One region of the Pseudarthrobacter sp. O4 genome, then DNA from elsewhere that is predicted to be linked to it. Evidence: riboswitches for the same ligand, from Rfam matches in the RefSeq annotation. Region 1 holds a riboswitch; the other holds the start of a gene.
The links. Region 1 has a riboswitch for glycine ahead of gcvP (aminomethyl-transferring glycine dehydrogenase). Riboswitches for the same ligand answer to the same signal wherever they lie in the genome.
Positions count from the first base shown of each region.

Region 2: another riboswitch for glycine. It lies ahead of gcvP (aminomethyl-transferring glycine dehydrogenase); the one in region 1 lies ahead of gcvP (aminomethyl-transferring glycine dehydrogenase).

Region 1 covers NZ_CP189591.1:3,296,853-3,306,940, reverse strand. Annotated here, with positions in the region: gene glyA (serine hydroxymethyltransferase) at 1-716, opposite strand, end outside; gene gcvH (glycine cleavage system protein GcvH) at 713-1,096, opposite strand; gene gcvT (glycine cleavage system aminomethyltransferase GcvT) at 1,705-2,853, opposite strand; gene gcvP (aminomethyl-transferring glycine dehydrogenase) at 2,866-5,817, opposite strand; glycine riboswitch at 5,857-5,973, opposite strand; glycine riboswitch at 5,975-6,073, opposite strand; gene ACQCSU_RS15415 (TetR/AcrR family transcriptional regulator) at 6,300-6,839, opposite strand; gene ACQCSU_RS15410 (MFS transporter) at 6,908-8,515, shown strand; gene ACQCSU_RS15405 (SRPBCC family protein) at 8,526-8,999, opposite strand; gene ACQCSU_RS15400 (ArsR/SmtB family transcription factor) at 9,020-9,391, opposite strand; gene ACQCSU_RS15395 (Dps family protein) at 9,506-9,988, opposite strand.
Region 2 covers NZ_CP189591.1:2,796,700-2,806,787, reverse strand. Annotated here, with positions in the region: partial or broken gene ACQCSU_RS13050 (hypothetical protein) at 1-207, opposite strand, end outside; partial or broken gene ACQCSU_RS13045 (acyl-CoA dehydrogenase family protein) at 219-962, opposite strand; gene ACQCSU_RS13040 (IclR family transcriptional regulator) at 937-1,701, opposite strand; gene ACQCSU_RS13035 (SLC13 family permease) at 1,828-3,207, shown strand; gene ACQCSU_RS13030 (CaiB/BaiF CoA transferase family protein) at 3,254-4,471, shown strand; gene ACQCSU_RS13025 (enoyl-CoA hydratase/isomerase family protein) at 4,468-5,265, shown strand; gene ACQCSU_RS13020 (hypothetical protein) at 5,331-5,837, shown strand; gene ACQCSU_RS13015 (amino acid permease) at 5,979-7,457, opposite strand; glycine riboswitch at 7,793-7,890, shown strand; glycine riboswitch at 7,892-7,999, shown strand; gene gcvP (aminomethyl-transferring glycine dehydrogenase) at 8,039-10,088, shown strand, end outside.

The DNA of each region.
Region 1 (10,088 bases):
GTGACGTGCGCGTAAGGGACCGGGGAGGGGTGCAGCCCGGCGGCGACCAGCCCGGCGAAGTGCGCCATGTCCACCATCAGGTAGGCGCCCACGGAGTCGGCGATCCGGCGGAACTCGGCGAAGTCCAGCTGCCGGGCGTAGGCGGACCAGCCGGCCACGATCAGCGCCGGCTTGTGCTCCAGCGCCAGCCGCTCCACCTCGGCCATGTCGATCCGGTGGTCCTCCTCGCGGACCTGGTACGGGACCACGTTGTACAGACGGCCGGAGAAGTTGATCCGCATGCCGTGCGTCAGGTGCCCGCCGTGGGCGAGGTTCAGGCCCATGATGGTGTCGCCCGGCTTGATCAGCGCGTGCATGACCGAGGCGTTGGCCTGCGCGCCGGAGTGCGGCTGCACGTTCGCGTATTCGGCGCCGAACAGGGCCTTGACCCGGTCGATCGCGAGCTGCTCGATCACGTCCACGTGCTCGCAGCCGCCGTAGTAGCGCTTGCCCGGGTAGCCCTCGGCGTATTTGTTGGTCAGCACCGAGCCCTGCGCCTGCATCACGGCCACGGCGGTGTGGTTCTCCGAGGCGATCATTTCCAGGCCGTCCCGCTGGCGGGTCAGCTCGGCATCGATCTGCGCCGCGATTTCCGGGTCCAGCTCGGACAGCAAGGCGTCCAGGCTCGGGGAAATGACCTGCTCGAACGTTACTGTGCCTGCATGTGCGCCGCTCACAGTTCGCCGCCGTTCTTGGACGCGTACTCCTGGGCCGAGAGCAGCGGTCCGTCGGACTCGGCAGCGACCTTGAACAGCCAGCCGGCACCATAGGGGTCGCTGTTGATCAGCGCGGGGTCAGCGACGACGGCGGGGTTGATCTCGGTGACCTCGCCGGTGACCGGGGAGTACAGGTCCGAGACGGACTTGGTTGACTCGACCTCGCCGCAGGTCTCCCCCGCGGTCACCGCTGCGCCGACCTCGGGGAGATCCACGTAGACGATGTCGCCGAGGGCATCCGTGGCCACGGCGGAGATGCCGATGGACACAACGTTCCCGGCCTCCCGCGCAACCCACTCGTGCTCGGCGGAGTACTGCAGTTCAGGGGCAACTCTTGCCATGTGTTTTTCCTAAGTCTTGGTTTGGTCGTGGTGCTAAATCAATTGTGGCTGGGTGTTGATATCAGCCGTGGCCGGGTTACGCGTCAGGAAACCGAATTCCTCCGCGTGCTCGCTCGTTCCTCGCTTAGACGCACGCTTCCGGAATCCGCTCCCCTGCCGCTATCGGCCAGTTCAGTTTTCGGGGCCAACAGTTTCGGACAGACCACCAGTTCCCGGAAAGGAACCGTGGTCCTTCGTATTCTTCTAGTGCCGACCCTCGGTAGGCGGTCAATTTTCAGCACCCTTGGCTTTCAAAGGCGCTGGTTCGCGTTGGTCCGGATCTCTTCAGTTCCCTGAAGGTGAGCTGCCCTTGAGGGGCTGGCTGGCCGCGGTTTTCGAAAGCGTGCGTCTAAGCGTGGGGCCCCCGCCGTCCGGGTTCCCTGGCCGTGGGGCCACGCCGGCGAGGGACCCGGCCTGAGCTTGCGAAGGCTGGGAGCCGGTGGGGACTTGCGAGGTTAGGGAGACGGTGGGGAGAACGAGCGAGCACGCGTGAAAACTGGGGCCAGCCGGTCCCGGTGCCGGGGACGGCAGAGGATACCGGCCGCGACGGCACCCGGGCACCCGAAGGGCTACTTAGCGCGCTTGTAGAAAGGCAGTGCCACTACTTCGAACGGCTCCGTCTTGCCGCGGAGGTCGATGTCCAGGGCCGTGCCGGGCTCGGTGAACGCGACGTCGACGTAGGCCATCGCGACCGGGAAGCCGAGGCTCGGGCTGGGCTGGCCGGAGGTGACTTCGCCGACCACGTTTCCGTCCTTGAGGACCGGGTAGTGGCCGCGGCCGGCCCGGCGTCCGAGGCCCTTGAGGCCAACGAGCTTGCGGCCCGTGGTGGTTCCGGCGCCGGCTTCCTTCTTGGCGGCCAAGGCGGCCTTGCCGACGAAGTCACCTTCCTTGGACAGCGCGACGACGGGTCCGAGTCCGGCGGCAAACGGGTCGCCGTCCAGCGAGAGTTCGTTGCCGTACAGCGGCATACCGGCCTCGAGGCGGAGCGAATCGCGGGAAGCGAGACCGGCGGGTGTCAGCTCCCCGTCCTCGGCGATGGCGACGATGGCCTGCCAGAGGGCGGCGGCGGAGTCGTTCGCCACGAAGATCTCGAAGCCGTCCTCACCGGTGTACCCGGTGCGGGCCAGCAGCAGCTCCTGGCTGGCCCCGCCGACCATGAAGGGGACGTCCACGGCGGCGTAGTACTTGAGCCCGGTGACGAGCTCGTGCTGCGCGGCGGGAACCAGGCGGAGCAGGATTTCCTGGGCCTTGGGGCCCTGGACGGCGATCAACGAGGTCGAGGCGGAGGCGTCCTCGACGACGACGTCGAAGCCCCCCTCTTTGCCGGAACCGGCCCTTTCAGCCAGGGCCGCGGCCACGACCTTGGCGTTGCCCGCGTTGGGGACCACAAGGAATTTCTCATCGCCACGGCGGTACGTGATGAGGTCGTCGATGATGCCGCCGCCCTCGTTGCAGATCAGCGAGTACTTTGCCTTGCCGATGGACATGGTGGAGATCTTGCCCACGAGGGCGTAGTCCAGGAAGGCGGCGGCGCCCGGGCCGGTGACCCAGACTTCGCCCATGTGGGAGAGGTCGAAGAGGCCGGCGGACGCACGGACGGCGTGGTGCTCGGCCAGCTCGGAGCTGTACTTGAGCGGCATCTGCCAGCCGCCGAAGTCCGTGAAGGAGGCGCCGAGCTTCTTGTGCTCTTCGTACAGGGCCGTGTAGTTCTCAGTCATCGGTGGCTGTCCTTAGTTCGCGGAGTCGTCGGAGTGGTCCTCGACGGCTTCTGTGTGGTCCTCGAACGCTTCAAGGGGAGGGCACGAGCAGATCAGGTTCCGGTCGCCGGCGGCGCCGTCGATCCGGCCGACCGGCGGGAAGTACTTGTCCTGCTTGAGCGTGTGGACCGGGAAGACGGCCTGCTCGCGCGGGTATTCGCGGGTCCAGTCGGTGCTGATGACGGCCGCGGCTGTGTGCGGGGAGTTGCGCAGCGGGCTGTGCTCGACGGTGAAATCGCCGTGCGCCACCTGGTCGATTTCGGCGCGGATGGAGACCATGGCGGTAATGAAGCGGTCGATCTCGCCAAGGTCCTCAGATTCGGTGGGTTCGACCATGAGGGTGCCGGCCACCGGGAACGCGAGGGTGGGGGCGTGGAAGCCGTAGTCGATCAGGCGCTTGGCCACGTCCTCGGCGGTCACGCCGGTCTTGGCCGTGAGTTCGCGCAGGTCCAGGATGCATTCGTGGGCCACGAGTCCGCCTTCGCCGGTGTAGAGCACCGGGAAGAAGTCGTTGAGTCGCGCCGCGATGTAGTTGGCCGCGAGCAGCGCCGACTTCGTGGCCTCGGTCAGGCCCGTACCGCCCATGAGCTTCACGTAGGCCCAGGAAATCGGCAGCACGCCGGCGGAGCCGTAGCGGGACGCGGAGATCGGGGTGCCGTCGGCGCCGTTGGCCGGATCCGCGGCGTTGCCCGGCATGAACGGGGCCAGGTGGGCCTTGGCCGCGACCGGGCCGACGCCGGGTCCGCCGCCGCCGTGCGGGATGCAGAAGGTCTTGTGCAGGTTCAGGTGCGAGACGTCGCCGCCGAACAGGCCGGGCTGGGCCAGTCCGACGAGGGCGTTGAGGTTGGCGCCGTCGATGTAGACCTGGCCGCCGGCGGCGTGGACCGCGTCGCAGACCTCGCGGACGTCGGCGTCGTACACACCGTGCGTGGACGGGTAGGTGATCATGATCGCGGACAGGGCGTCCTTGTGCAGCTCGATCTTGGACTGCAGGTCGGCGTGGTCGATGGTGCCGTCGGAGGCGGTGGCGACGACGACGACCTTCATGCCGGCGAGCACGGCCGAGGCCGCGTTGGTGCCGTGCGCGGAGGCCGGGATCAGGCAGATGTTGCGCTGCTCGTCGCCGCGGGACAAGTGGTAGCCGCGGATCGCCAGCAGGCCAGCGAGCTCGCCCTGGGAACCGGCGTTCGGCTGGATGGAGACCTGGTCGTAGCCGGTGATCTCGGTCAGCTGGGCTTCCAGGTCCTCGATCAGTTCGCGCCAGCCGGCGGTCTGGGAGTCCGGGGCGAAGGGGTGGATGGAGGCGAACTCCGGCCAGGAGATGGCTTCCATCTCGGCCGTGGCGTTCAGCTTCATGGTGCAGGAGCCCAGCGGGATCATGGTGCGGTCCAGCGCGAGGTCACGGTCCGAGAGCCGGCGGATGTAGCGCAGCAGCTGCGTCTCGGAGCGGTGGGTGTTGAACACCGGGTGCTGGAGGTAGTCGGAGGTGCGCTCGACGGCGGTGTCCAGGCGGAAAGCGGAATCGTCACCTGAGTCAGTGTCTGAGTCATCGCCGGATTCTGCGTCTGAGTTAGTGTCTGTGACAGTCGCGCCGAAGGCGGCGACGACGTCGGCGACAATGGCCGCCGTCGTGGCCTCATCGGCGGAGATCCCGACCGTGTCCGCGTCGATGACGCGCAGGTTGATCCCCTTAGCCTCGGCGGCGGCAATGATGTTCGCGGCCTTGCCGGGGACGGAGACGGTGACGGTGTCGAAGAAGGACGTGTGCAGCACGTCCAGGCCGGCGGCCTTCAGCGAGGCGGCGATGGTCCTGGCGTGGCCGTGGGTGGTCTCGGCGATCGCCTTCAGCCCGTCCGGGCCGTGGTAGACGGCATAGAAGGAGGACACGATCGCCAGCAGCGCCTGGGCGGTGCAGATATTGGACGTCGCCTTCTCGCGGCGGATGTGCTGCTCGCGGGTCTGCAGCGCCAGGCGGTAGGCCGGGACGCCGGCGTTGTCCTTGGACACTCCCACGAGGCGGCCGGGCATGGACCGCTCCAGGCCCTTCTGGACGGCCATGTAGGCGGCGTGCGGACCACCGAAGAACAGCGGGACGCCGAAGCGCTGGGCGGAGCCGACGGCGATGTCGGCGCCCTGCTCACCCGGAGGGGTAATGAGGGTCAGGGACAGCAGGTCGGCTGCGACGGTGACGAGCGCGCCGCGTGCCTTGGCGTCCGCGATCACGGCGGTGTGGTCGAACACACGGCCGGAGACGCCGGGCTGCTGGAGGACGACGCCGTTGATGACGCCGTCGGGCAGGCCCTTGGAAAGATCGGCGATCTCGACCTCGAAGCCGAGCGCTTCGGCGCGGCCCCTCACGATCGCGATGGTCTGCGGCAGGCAGTCGGCGTCGAGGACGGTTTTGCCGTCGTGGGCGGTCTTGTTCTTGTTTGCCCTGCGCATCATCAGCACGGCTTCGGCGACGGCGGTGGCTTCGTCGAGCAGGGAGGCGTTGGCGATCGGCAGGCCGACGAGGTCCTGGACCATGGTCTGGAAGTTCAGCAGCGCCTCAAGCCGGCCCTGCGAGATTTCGGGCTGGTAGGGCGTGTACGCCGTGTACCAGGCGGGCGCCTCGAGGATGTTCCGGCGGATGACGGCCGGGGTCAGGGTGTCGTAGTAGCCCTGGCCGATCATCTGGACCGCGGTCTTGTTTTTGCCGGCCAACTTGCGCAGTTCGGCGAGGACCTCGACTTCGCTGAGGGCTTCGCCGAGCGCCAGCGGCGAATCCTGCCGGATGTCTTTCGGAACGGCGGTGTCCACCAGCGCATCGACGGTGTCGTAGCCGACAGCCTTCAGCATGGCGTCGACGTCGGACTGGCGGCGGGCGCCGATGTGCCGGTCAACGAAGGACGTGGAGGCTGGGGTAACAGTCACAAGGAACTCCATAACTAAGGCGGCGCAGGGTACGCCACATTGATTCGGGTTCCTCCCCGCTCTGTATTGGACCTGAGAGTTTCCGCGCAGCCGCGCGTTCGCAGGGCTCCGCTTGCACCGTCGGTGAGCACAGCATGTCAGAGGACAGCCTGCTACTTTCCAGAGTCGCCTTGCCGCGGCGGTACATGGGCCTGAGAGATTCCTGGGGAGGGTTTGCTCCTACGGCGCCCGCTTGTACCTACAAGCAGAACTCTCCCGCCGCAGATCAAAGGCATATTCAATTGCTCGTGACAACAGTCACAGCTCCCATTGTCCTATGGCGGGCGCGCGTCCGCAAACCAATGACCGGACCCAGGCGAGAGAGTTACGCCCCAGGACCGCCGTCGGACGCGAAATCGCGGGAAGACTGCGGATTCGCCGGAAAATCCCGAAATTACGGCGACCCCGCGCGCTTCCGGCGACCTCGGCGGACGGGAGTTGCCCGGCCGTCCGGCTCAGCCACGCAGCCGTTCGACGGCGGCCAGCAGGCTCGCGACATCCCCGCTGACCTGTGGGAGCGGTCCGCCCGGTCCTCGGGCCAGCATCGCGTTGAAGTAGAGCCCGTCGCCCATGTAGAGCACCGCCTTGGCCATGCCCGGCCCGACGTCGGCAGCGAGCAGTTCCAGCCAGCCCGCCTGGGCGGCGGCAATGCGCTGCAGTGTTTCTTCGTGGGCCACTTCGGCCAGCCGGGTGGCGGCGACGAACACGCGGTCCATCGGGGTGTCCGCCCAGACCGAGGATTTGATGAAGTATGCGGCAGCCCCTTCCGGCGCGGCGGCCATCCTCCCGAGGTCCTCGCCGAGGAGCCGGTCGAGCCGCTCCAGCAGCACGGAAACCATGGCTTCCTTGCTCGGGAAGTGGTACAGCAGTCCCCCCTTGGAGACCCCGGCCCGCCTGGCGACGGCGTCCAGCGTGGCGGCACGTTCGCCCTCTTCGATGAGCAGGGATTCGAAGGCGTCAAGGACGGCTTCGCGGGCGACGGGTTTTCTGGGCATGGGTCCCATCATGCCTGTCCGGCCCGGAATTTCTTAACTGTACCGTCTGGACGGTATAGTTATTAATTATGAGGACTACATCGATTCCTGCAGCCACCGCCACAACGCCGGCATCCGCCCCGCGGGCCCCGCGGGCGCCGTGGCGCGACTGGCTGGCGCTGTCGCTGCTGATGTTCCCGGTGCTGCTGGTCGCGGTGGACAACACGGCGCTCACCTTTGCGCTGCCCGCCATCGCCCGCGGCCTGGACGCCTCCGGGGTGCAGTTGCTGTGGATTGTGGATGCTTATCCCCTGGTCCTGGCCGGGCTGCTCGTGGCCATGGGCAGCCTGGGCGACCGGATCGGACGCCGCAGGCTCCTTTTCATCGGCAGCACGGGCTTCGCGGCGGTCTCGGCTGTCACCGCCTTCGCGCCCAGCGCCGAATGGCTGATCGCCGGACGGGCGGGGCTGGGCTTCTTCGGCGCGATGCTGATGCCGTCCACCCTGTCCCTGATCCGCAACATCTTCCCAGAGCCGAACCGGCGCCGGCTGGCCGTGGCCATCTGGGCTGCGGGTTTCTCCGGCGGCGCCGCCCTGGGCCCGATCTTCGGCGGCTGGCTCGTGGAGCACTTCTGGTGGGGCGCCGTCCTGCTCGTCGCTGTGCCGATCATCCTGCCGCTGCTGGCGCTCGGGCCCATCCTGATCCCGGAATCGCGCGATCCGAATCCCGGCCGGGTGGACGTGCCCAGCATCGTCCTGTCCCTCCTGGTAATGGTGCCGGTGGTCTATGGCATCAAGGATCTAGCCACCCATGGCCCCGCCCCGGCGCCCCTGGCCCTGATCGGCTTCGGCCTGCTCATGGGATACGTCTTCATCCGGCGGCAGCGGGCCCTGCTGCGAGGCGGTCAGGAACGCGGGGCCGCGGGCTGCACGGCGGCCCCGCTGCTGGACGTCAGCCTCTTCGGCAACCGGGTCTTCAGCACGGCCATCACGGCAAACGTCCTCGCCCTGTTTTCCTACAATGGCTTCATCCTCTTCCTGGCCCAGCACCTGCAGCTGCTGGAAGGCCAGTCCCCCTCGGAATCCGGCGTCGCGATGGTTCCGGCCCTGATCGCCACCGTCGCGGCCGGCCTGCTGGTAGTGCCGCTGGTGCGGAAGATCCGGCCGGGCTTCGTGGTGGCCGGCGGCCTGCTGCTGAGCGCCGCGGGCTACTTCCTGGTGGCCTTCGGCGACCACAGCAGCGGCCCGGGGATCCTGTTGGCGGCCCTGCTGGTCCTCTGCCTGGGCGTCGGGGCCGCGGAGACCATCTCTAACGACCTGATCCTCGGTGCGGCGCCGGCGGAGAAATCCGGCGCGGCTGCTGCCATTTCCGAGACCGGCTACGAGGTTGGTTCACTGCTGGGTACGGCCATCCTCGGCTCCATCCTGACCGCCTCGTACCAAGGCAATCTCCGGCTCCCGGGCGGCGTCACCGGGGCGGCAACGGCGGACGGGGTTGCCCAGGCCGGTGAAACGCTCGCCGGAGCGGTGGAACTCTCGCAAGCCCTTCCCGGCCCGCTGGCGGAAGCAGTGATGGCGGCCGCTCGTGCCGCCTTTGATTCGGGCGTACATGTCACGGCCGCCATCGCACTGATACTGATGGCGGGAGCGTCAGTCCTTGCCGCCGTCGTCCTGCGGAAGGTGCCGACCGCCAAATAGCGGGCTGGATTCAGTTGCCCTCGACGTACGCCTTGAGGGCGTCGAGCAGCTCGCCGGTGCCTTCCTTGCGGCCTGCCACCTGCGCCTGGTCGCTGTCCCGGGTACCGGTGAAGAAGGCGCCCTGTTCGGTCAGTGTCAGCAGGGTGCCGCCGCCGTCGGGCTCCAGCTCGAGGGTGCTGAGCGAAACGGACATGCGCTCCCCGTCCAGCAGCATTTCGTAGCTGTAGACGATCCGCTGGTTCTCCACGATGTCGTGGTAAACCGCGTGCATCGTGGAGACGAAGCCGCCGACGGGGCCGCCGACGTCGGTTTCGCGGCCGCCCACCCGGAAGTCCAGGCTGGACTCGCCCTGGTTCCATTCGGGCGGGCCCGCGAACCACTTCTTCTTGCTCGGATGGTCGGAAAACGCGTGGAAGACGCGCGACGGCGGGGCGTTCAGCCTGCGTTCCAGGCTGAAGCTGGCGTGCGTTACCGGGGTGTTCATGGTGGGCTCCTGGAATTGGTTCAGTCGGGAGGCTGGGGCGGGCGGTCCGGGCTGTCCTCACCCAGAAAGCCCTCGAGCCGGTCGAGGCGTCGCTCGGCCGGCGTCCGGCGCTGGCCCAGCCAGTTTTCTGCACGCCGGACCGTGGCAGGATCGATGCTGCAGCTGCGGACCCTGCCGATCTTTTCGCTGCGGATCAGGCCGCTGGCTTGCAGGACCTGAAGGTGCTGGACAATCCCGGGCAGGCTGATCGGAAACGGCTCCGCGAGCTGCGAAACCGTCGCCGGGCCCTCGCAGAGCCGGGCGACGATGGCGCGCCGGGTGGGGTCGGCGAGCGCATGGAATACGCCGTCGAGCTCCCGCTCCCCCTTCTGGCCCGCCTGATTGTTAAGCACATACTTAAGTATTCACCGACCCGTCCGGATGTCAAGGCTTAAAAGCCAAGCGTCCGACGCCGGGAAGAACCCGGCGCCGGACGCTTGGACTGCGGTTTGGCTGAGTGTGGGATGCTACTTCTTGCTGTCCGCGGTGGTGACGCTGGCGGTGGCGCGCATGGTCTCCGCGTTCACCATCCAGGCGAATTGCTCGAACTTGGCGATCAACGCGTGCAGCAGGTCCGCCGTCGTGGGGTCCTCTTCATCCACTTCGTCGTGGACCTTGCGCATGGTACCGACCGCCGCCTCGAGTGCCGCGACAATCTTGTCAATGGCGTCCTTGGTGCTGATCAGGCCGGCCGGGAATTCCGCGAGGGAAGTGGACTTGGAAACCGTGGAACTGCGGCCATCCGGCAGGGCGTGAAGGGCACGCATACGCTCGGCCATGTCATCCGCGAAGGTGCGGGCGGCGTCGACGATCTCATCCAGCTGAAGGTGCAGGTCCCGGAAGTTCGCCCCCACGATGTTCCAGTGCGCCTGCTTGCCCTGGACGTGAAGTTCGATCAGGTCCACGAGCACTGCCTGACAGTTCGCGGTAAGCGTAGGTGTTGCTTTCATGCGTCCTCCTGAGTAGGTCCAATACCGTTGCGTCCGATACCGCAAGGCCGATGCTTCCGACGCTACCCCAGGGGCCAGCAGGACGGCGACCGTCCCGCCG
Region 2 (10,088 bases), 500 kb from region 1:
TGGCGGTCCGGTAGTTCCTTGTTCGAGGCTGGACGGAACAACCGCCCGTTGACTCTTTCGGAGGCCCCTGTCCGGTCCACGTAGGGGGGTGATGCCGCCCAGGTGCAGGGGCCCAGTGGTGGCGACGACACCTTCGTCGAGCATGAGTCCGATCTCTTCGGCGAGGGCGTCCTGGACCCGGACCAGCAGTTGCTCGGAGATGCTGGGCGGCGGCCGCTTTAATTGAAGGCGGAGATGCCGGTGATGGAGCGGCCGATGATCAGGGCTTGGACGGTTTCGGTGCCCTCGTAGGTGTGGATCGCCTCGATGTCCGCCATGTGCCGGGCGACCCGGTTGGCCAGTAAGATGCCGTTGCCGCCGAGCAGATCCCTCGCGTTCGAAGCGATGGACCGCGCGGTTCTGGTGCACGTGTACTTTGCCAGCGATGCCTGCACCGGGGTGAGTTTTCCAGCCTCATCCAGACGGGTCATCTGGATGACCATCAGCTGCATGGTTGCCAGTTCGGAGAGCATCCGGGCCAGCCGTTCCTGCACGATCTGCGAGGCGGCCAGGGGGCGGCCGAACTGTTGGCGCTGCGCCGCGTACTGCACCGCGGTCTCATAGCAGGCGGTGGCGTGGCCGACAGCGGACCAGGCGACCCCCAACCGGGTGGCCAGCAGCACCCGGGCGGTGTCCTTGAAGGAGTTGGCGCCCGGCAGGACATTTTCGGCCGGGACAAAGACGTTCTGCAGCCGGATGTGGGCCTGCCAGATGGCCCGAAGAGAAGACTTTCCTTCGATCGTTGTCGCCGTGTAGCCGGGGGAGTTCTGGGGCACCAGATAGCCGTGCACCTGGCCATCCCCGGCCCGGGCCCAGACTACCGTCATGCCGCCGATGGAACCGTTGCCGATCCACTTCTTCTCCCCGTTCAGCAGGAAGCCGGCGTCAGCCGCGGAGTCAGTACCTCTTGGACGAGTACGAGCCTAGCGCCCGGCTGATATCCCGGGCGGCTCCAACGGCGGCTTGGCCGTATTCATCGAATTTTTCGCGGACAATCCGGCTCGACGGACCCGAGATCGAGATCGATCCGGCCGGCGCCTGGCCCGGTCCCAGGAACGCGACGCCGATGGAGGTGATTCCGGTACTCAGGCCCTGTTCGTTGATGGAGAATCCGCGGTCCCGGGTGTCCGCGATCATCTGCCGAAGCGACGGCGGATCCACCACTGTCTGAGGGGTAACGGCGTCCAGCGGAACGGACAGGTATTCGTCCACGTAGCTCTCCTCGGCTGCGGCCAGGTACGCGATCCCGGTGGCCGAAGCGTGCATGGGCACGCGCGAGCCCAAAGGCAGGAAGGCCCGCAGCACGTGCGGGGTGTCGAGCCGTTCGAGTACCAACATGAAGCGCCTGTCCGGCACGGCCAGGTGCACCGTCTCGGTGGTGTCCAGCTGCAGGCCGTTCAACGGCCCCATCGCGGCGTCCCGGATCGCGGATCCGCTGCTGCCCCGGCTGGCCACAGCAAAGGCATGGTTGGTCAGCACCCATTTGCCGGCCTGCGCCTCTGATTGCGCCACCCACCCAAGTTCGCCGAGCGTCCGGAGCATGCGCAGCACGGTGGCTTTGGGGACGTCGACCTCGCGGCTGAGTTCGGACAGGCCCGCCGGCTGGTTATCCGATACGGCTTCGAGAACCCTCATTGCCGTGACGACGCTTTGAGTGCTCATTCGACCTCCTGATCATCGCTGGCCCTTGACCGCCCCACTTTAGTGATCTACATTACAGCCGACTTCCAGAAATGAACCGGTGGTTCAACCAGTGGACCGATGATGTTTGATTGGAGAACGGACCCTATGGGTATTCAAATTGCGGCTTTAGTCATTTTTGTTGGCGTATTTGTGGTGGCCAGTCTGCGCAAGGTGCACATCGGCGTGCTCATGTTTGCCGCGGCCGCCGGCGTCGGCATCTGGATGGCAGGCATGACAATCGAGAAAGTGGTGGCGGGCTTCCCTGTCGGGATCCTGGTCCTCTTGGTCGGTGTGACCTATTTCTTTGCCATTGCCCAGGCCAATGGCACCATCGACCGCATTATCGGACTAGCCATTAGCAAGGTCGGGGACAGGGCATTCTTCCTTCCCCTCGCGTTCTTCGCGCTCACCGCCGGGATCTCGGCCATGGGATCGCCCCTGGCCGGTCTCGTCATGGCTCCCATCGGCATGCCGCTGGCGAAGAAATACAAAATCGACCGCATGCTCATGGGCATCGCGATGGGCTCCGGCCTAAGTGCCGGCGCCTTCGCCCCCACCAGCCTGTTCGGCATCGTTACGTATGGAACGGCCCGCGCCGCGGGAATCGGTCTTGACCCGCTGGTGCTGTTCACCGTCGCCCTTGGCGCAAACCTGCTCCTGGTCGCTGCCGCCTATGTCCTCTTTGGCGGCTTCAAGTTGCTTAACACCCGCACCGCCGACGGTTTCGGCAATCTCCCGCGGTTCAGTACAAGCCGCCCGAATCCCTCGCACCCCTTTGAGCGCGACGGCAATGCCGCGCGGAGCCAGCGGGTCGTGGCTCACGGGGTGCAGGTTCTGGGCGAGCCGGGTGCGGCGGCGCCGGCGGCGGAAAAGATGAACCGGAACCAGATCATCACCGTGCTCTGCATGGCAGGCCTGGTCCTGACAGTCAGCGTGATGGCGCTCCTTGGCGGGAATCCGGACATCGGCATCCTCTGCTTCGCCTTCGCCTCCGTCCTGACGCTCTGCGATCCACACTCGGGCAAGACGGCAGTCTCCAAGATCGACTGGTCCACCGTCCTTCTGGTCGGCGGCATCATCACGTTCGTCGGAGTGCTTCAGACCATGGGCGCCGTCGCATTGCTCGGCAAAGCAGCCGCCGGCGCCGGGACTCCGCTTCTTGCTGCGCTCGTGATTTGCGCCATCGGCGGCCTGGTTTCTGCCTTTGCCTCCACCACCGGAATGCTCGCGGCGCTGGTGCCGCTGGCCCTGCCGCTGGTCGCGTCCGGGGACATCGCCGGCTGGGCAGTCATCGCCGCCCTGGGCGTATGTTCATCCATCGTGGACGTCTCGCCATTCTCCACGGTCGGCGCCACCTTTGTGGCCACCGTCGATGAGGACGAACGGCCGCGTATCACCAGGTTGCTCACGCGCTGGGGCCTCTCAATGGTGGTGGTCGGCCCGCTCATGCTGGTCGGCGCGCTCGTCATCCCTGCCAGCTTGTGAACATCGCTCAACCGACTTCCGTGCTAAACGAATTAGGGAATCCATCATGATCAAGCCACTCCACGGAATCACCGTGGTTGACCTCAGCAGAGCGCTTGCCGGCCCGTACTGCACCGCGTTGCTTGCCGACATGGGCGCCAAGATCATCAAGGTCGAAAGCATCAACGGCGGCGACACAGCCCGCCAATGGCCGCCGTTCCAGGACAACCACAGCCTCTACTTCGACTCTGTGAACCGCAACAAGACATCGGTCTGCCTCGACTTCTACTCCCCTGAGGGACGGGAAATCCTAGGCAGGCTGATCGCCGGGGCGGACGTCCTGGTAGAGAACTTCAAGCCCTGCACCCTGGAGAAAATGGGGCTGACCGGGGAGCACCTCGAAGAGCTCAACCCCCGGCTCGTCGTCGGGTCCGTCACCGGCTTCGGCGCCGCCGGCCCGCTCAAGGACGACGCTGGCCTGGATCAGGTGATCCAAGGAATGTCCGGACTCATGTCCGTCACCGGCGCCGATCCCGGGCACACCTACCGTGTAGGCGTACCGATTGTGGACATCACCTCAGGAATGGTCTGCGCCTTCGGCATCGTCTCAGCACTGCTGGGACGGAGCAACGGCCACTCCATCAGCCGCGTATCAACGTCCCTGCTGGAAACGGCACTGAACCTTTCGGCGTTCCAGGGCCAGAGAGCCCTCAGCCTCGGCGAGACCCCCTTTCCTCAGGGAAACAACCACCCGGTGATCGCCCCGTACGGCATATTCAAGACCGCCACGGAACCCATCAACATCGCCGTCGGCAATGACAAGCAGTGGCGGGCGTTCTGCGATTTGCTCCAAGTTCCACTGGCGGTGGAGGATCCCCGGTTCATCACCGGCGCGGACCGCTCGGCAAACAGAGACCAGCTGACGGAGCTTATTGAATCGGCGCTGTCTTCCAAGGCCGCCGCGGAGTGGGTCCCGATGATCAACCAGTCAGGCATCCCGTGCGGTCCGATCTACGACTACACGCAAGCCCTGGCATCCCAGCAGGTGGCCGCTCTGGGTCTGGTCCAGCAGAGCCGGCGGCGCGACGGTTCCGCACTGCCGCTTCTGCGGGGGCCTCTGAGTCTCGACGGCGAGGCCAGCGAGATTCTGTCACCGCCTCCCCTTTTGGGCGAACACACCGCGGAGGTCCTGCGGGAGATTGGCTTCTCCGACGACGACATCGAGCGGCTTGAGGCCAATGGCCACTTGAAGACCAACAAGGAAACGGCAGAAGCGCGGCGATGAGCAATTCAGCACGCAACCCCAGAATCAACGTCAGCATCACCGGCGGGGTGGCATCAGTCGAGATCGACAATCCCACCCAGCGGAACGCCCTGACCAAGACCATGTGCCTGGAGCTCCAGGACCTGATGCCACGGCTTGATGCCGATCCTGACGCCACCGTCGTGGCACTTCGCGGCGTTGGCAATACGTTCTGCGCGGGCGCGGCCATCGGCGAACTGTCCTCGGTGCTTCTGGACCGGCAGGACGATGACACCAGCGTCGACCAACTGAGCCGGGCCGACCAAGCCATCGCATCGATCACGAAACCCACCATGGCAATGGTTGACGGGGCCTGCATGGGAGGGGGCTGGCAGATCGCCTCAGCCTGCGATTTCATCATCGCGAGCGAACGCTCCGTATTCGCCATCACCCCAGCCAAGATCGGCATCATCTACCCCCGGCCCGGCATCGAGCGGCTCGTGCGTCAGGTCGGGCACGCCAACGCGAAGTTCATTCTCCTCACCGGCCAGGCGTTTACCGCAGCCCGAGCCCAGGCCCTCGGCCTGGTGGCCGAGGCCGTTCCCGACGATGCGTTTGAGGAGCGGTGCAGCTCCATTGTCAGCTCCCTCCTGAACCACTCCCGCTTTTCAATGCATTCCATGAAGCACCTGGTGAACCTGACGGACATGAATCACTCTGGCATTGACAAGGAATGGGAGGACGCCTGGGCGGCCATGCCAGACAGCCCGGACATGGGAATCGGCATCAACGCATTCCTGAACCGGGAGCAGCCGCGGTTTAGATGGCCCGGGTGATGCGGTCCCGGCGACCGTCCACATGGACATGGCCCGGCGCTGAGCATCGGGGGTAGATTGTGGGCATGGGACAGATTTCCTCAGGCCGTCGAGATTTGCTCGCTGATCGGCTCTTGGGTGTAGCGGAGTTCAGCCACGCGCACTGGTTCTTCGGCAATCTCTATGAGGCCCTCGTCAAAATCCCGCACCGGGTCGCGGCCTCGGAAGCAAGCCGTGAACTCCCGCGGTCCCCCTTTGGAGCGGGAAGCCCCGGCCGCTACTACGCCCCGATCGCCCCGATCAACGCCCCTGCCGCCATCGCTGCCCTCGCGGCGGGTTGGAATCATTCCAACAGCAGGGTCTGGCTCATAGTGGCTGCAGCCAGCTCCACGACGGGTGCGGCCGCTACCGCATACCTGCTCCGGTCCATCAACCCCGACCTGTTCTTCAGCCCACAACCGCTCAGCGAGATGCGCCGCAACCCCCTGCTGAAGCGGTGGTACAGGGTCCACGCCCTGAGACTCACCGCCAGCGCGGTTGCCCTGGCTGCCATCCACCAGGCACGGACAATCCGGCTCAGAAGCCGCGGATAAGACTCCCACCCTGGGTGGACTTCGGACATTCCGCGACACCCGTCTTCGGAAAATGACAGCAAGGCCGAGTCCTAAGCAGTCCCTTAAAGCGCGACGCCGGAACCCATCTCGGGTTCCGGCGCCGTGCTTAAGCGGTGGCTCCTAGACTGCGGCTGCTTCCGCGGCCAGGGTTTCCGACTCTGCCATGGCCTTCCACTCGGCCACGCGGGCCTGGTGCAGCGGAGACTTGCGGACCACGGCGTAGGCTCCGCCCAGGATGGCGAACCAGATCGGCGTGACCAGCAGCGCGGTGAGGGTGTCCGGCTGGGTGGTCAGGGCCCAGATCAGGAACGCGAAGAACGCGAAGACCACCCAGACCATGGGGATGCCGCCGGGCATCTTGAACGGTGAGGCCTGGTGCAGTTCGGGGCGGCGCTTCCGGAACACGAGGTAGCTGGCCAGGATGATGGACCAGACGAACATGAAGCAGACGGCGGACACGGTGGTGACCATGTCGAACGCGACGCCGACGTCCTTGCCCGCGTAGAGCAGGGCCACGCCGGCGAGCAGCAGCACGCAGGAGAGGAACAGGGCGTTCTGCGGGACCTTGCGGGTGGAGAGGCGGCCGAAGAGCTTGGGGGCGTCGCCGTCGTTGGCCAGCCCGAACACCATCCGCGAGGTGGAATAGATGCCCGAGTTGGCGGAGGACATCGCGGACGTCAGCACCACGAGGTTCACCACGGTCGCTGCGATGCCCAGCCCGGCCAGCGAGAACATGCCGATGAACGGGCTGTGGCCGGCCTGGAACTCGGTCCACGGGGTGACGGACATCAGGATGATCAGGGCGCCGACGTAGAAGAGCATGACGCGCAGCGGGATGGCGTTGATGGCGCGGGGCAGGTTGTGCTCCGGGTTCTTCGTTTCGGCCGCGGCGGTGCCCACGAGTTCAATGCCCACGAACGCGAACACGGCGATCTGGAAACCGGCCACGAAGCCCATGAATTCCTTGGGGAAGAAGCCGCCGTGGCTCCAGAGGTTGGTGAAGCTGGCGGTGCCGGCGTTGGACTGGAAGCCGGTGAAGATCATCACCAGGCCCACCACAATCAGCGCCACGATGGCCACGATCTTGATGAGCGCAAACCAGAATTCGGTCTCGCCGAAGGCCTTCACGGTGGGCAGGTTCAGCAGAAGCAGGATGATGATGGTGGCAACGCCCGGGACCCAGAGCTGGATGCCCGGCCACAGCTGCTCGGCGTAGCCGGCGATCGCGATCACGTCCGCCACACCGGTGACCACCCAGCAGAACCAGTAGGTCCAGCCGGTGAAGAAGCCGGCCCAGGGGCCCAGGAGGTCGCCGGCGAAGTCGCTGAAGGACTTGTAGTTCAGGTTGGACAGCAGCAGCTGGCCCATGGCCCGCATCACGAAGAACAGCATGAAGCCGATGATCATGTACACGAAGATCACGGAGGGCCCGGCCACCGAAATGGTCTTGCCGGAACCCATGAAAAGGCCGGTGCCGATGGCGCCGCCGATGGCCAGGAGCTGGATGTGCCGGTTGCTCAGCGAGCGTGCAAGGTGCGGGGGCGATGAAGGCCTTGGGGCTGTTCCGTCGGCAGTGAGGGTCGAACGAAGTTCCGTCATATGGATTCTTTCCTGTGTGCGGTGGAGTGCGCCAAAATGGGCGCAAAAAACGCCGGCGCCGACGCGTGCAGCAGCGCTGGCGGGCCTCGAGTGACGCATCACTCGGCCGGATCCGGGAGTTTCGTCAGGGATTGTTTAGTCCGCTTCCGTTGACTCAGGAGCGGAGAATCAGGGTGGCTGGCGTCGTTGCCGAAGTCACAGCGACAATTGTGAACACCGTCACTCGACAATGTCAAGAGGGACCACACTCGGATAAAAATGACTTATTTTTCTTGCACGCAGTCGGGAAAGCAGCTAGTGTGTGAAGCGCGTCACTTACGAGTGATGCGTGCTTATGAACTGCGGCGGGAGAGTCCTGCCGGTACATTCAGCAGGCGCCGTAGGAGCAAATCCTCCCCAGGAATCTCTCAGGCCCATGTACCGCCGCGGCAAGGCAACTCTGGAAAGCAGCAAGGCTCCGGCCTTACTCACCGACGGTGCAAGCGGCGCCCTGTAACAGCAGGGTCTGCGGAATCTCTCAGGTCCAAGACAGAGCGGGGAGGAACCCGAATCATCGTGGCACCCTTAGTGCCACCTGAATTATGGAGTTCCTCATGACGATTCAGTCGTCCCTTTCCACGTTTGCAGACCGTCACATTGGTGCCCGCCGCCAGGCCGACATCGACACCATGCTGAAGGCTGTCGGCTACGACAGCGTTGATGGCCTGGTGGACACTGCCGTTCCCGACTCGATCCGCCAGGAAACCGCCCTCAGCCTGGACAACGCGCTGAGCGAGGTTGAGGTTCTTGCCGAGCTGCGCCGCCTGGCGTCAAAGAACAAGACGGCCGTGCAGATGATCGGCCAGGGCTACTACGACACCGTCACGCCCCCAGTGATCCGCCGCAACATCCTCGAATCCCCGGCCTGGTACACCGCCTACACCCCGTACCAGCCGGAAATCTCCCAGGGCCGCCTCGAGGCCCTGCTGAACTTCCAGACCATGGTCCAGGACCTCACAGGCCTCCCGGTGGCCAACGCTTCCCTGCTGGATGAAGCCACCGCGGTGGCCGAAGCCGTGCTGCTGATGCGCCGCGCCAACAAGAACAAATCCGCTGCCGGCGGCAAGACCGTCCTGGACGCCGATGTGCTGCCGCAGACCATCGCGATCGTGAAGGGCCGCGCCGAGGCGCTTGGCTTCGAGGTGGAGGTCGCGGACCTCTCCCAGGGCCTGCCCGACGGCGAGATCAGCGGCATCGTGCTGCAGCAGCCGGGCGTTTCCGGCCGCGTGTGGGACCAGTCCGGCGTGATTGCCGCCGCCAAGGCACGCGGCGCGCTGGTCACGGTCGCAGCGGACCTGCTGGCCCTGACCCTGATCACCCCTCCGGGCGAGCAGGGCGCGGACATCGCCGTCGGAACCGCGCAGCGCCTGGGTGTTCCACTGTTCTTCGGCGGCCCGCACGCCGCCTACATGGCCGTCCGTGAAGGCATGGAGCGCACCCTCCCGGGCCGCATCGTCGGCGTCTCCAAGGACAACACCGGCATCCCCGCCTACCGCCTGGCCCTGCAGACCCGCGAGCAGCACATCCGCCGCGAGAAGGCCACCTCCAACATCTGCACCGCGCAGGCACTGCTGGCCATCGTCTCCTCGATGTACGCCGTCTACCACGGCCCCGAAGGTCTGTTGGCCATCGCCGAGACCGTCCACGGCAACGCCCGCACCCTCGCCACCACGCTGAAGACGGCCGGCCGCGAACTCGTTTCCGAGTCCTTCTTCGACACCATCACCGTCCGCGTCCCGGGCAAGGCCAAGAAGGTCATCGCCGCGGCGGAAGCCCGCGGCATCAACCTGCGCGCCATCGACGCGGACACGGTGGGTGTCTCCATTGACGAGACCACGACGCCGGAGATCCTCTCCGCGGTAGCCGTCGCCTTTGGCGCCGGTCCGGTTGGCTCTGCAACGGGCTTTGAGCTGCCCGGCTCGGTGGTGCGCTCCTCCGATTTCCTGCAGCACCCGGTGTTCAACACGCACCGCTCCGAAACCCAGCTGCTGCGCTACATCCGCAAGCTCAGCGACCGCGACCTCGCGCTGGACCGCACCATGATCCCGCTGGGTTCGTGCACCATGAAGCTGAACGCCACGGCCGAAATGGAAGCCATCTCCTGGCCGGAGTTCGCCTCCATCCACCCGTTTGCTCCGGACTCCCAGACTGAGGGCTGGCGTGAACTGATCGATGGCCTGGAAGCTGACCTGGCGGAGATCACCGGTTACGACCAGGTCTCCATCCAGCCGAACGCCGGTTCCCAGGGCGAGCTCGCCGGCCTGCTGGCCATCCGCGGCTACCACCTGTCCCGCGGCGATCAGCACCGCGACATCTGCCTGATCCCAGCCTCGGCCCACGGCACCAACGCCGCCTCGGCAGTGCTGGCCGGCATGAAGGTCGTCGTGGTCGCCACGGCATCTGACGGCACGATCGACCACGCGGACCTCGCCGCGAAGATCGACACCCACAAGGATGCGCTGTCCTGCATCATGATCACCTACCCGTCCACGCACGGCGTGTACGACGCCGACGTGCGCGAGGTCTGCGACTCCGTGCACGCGGCAGGCGGCCAGGTCTACGTGGACGGCGCCAACCTGAACGCGCTGGTGG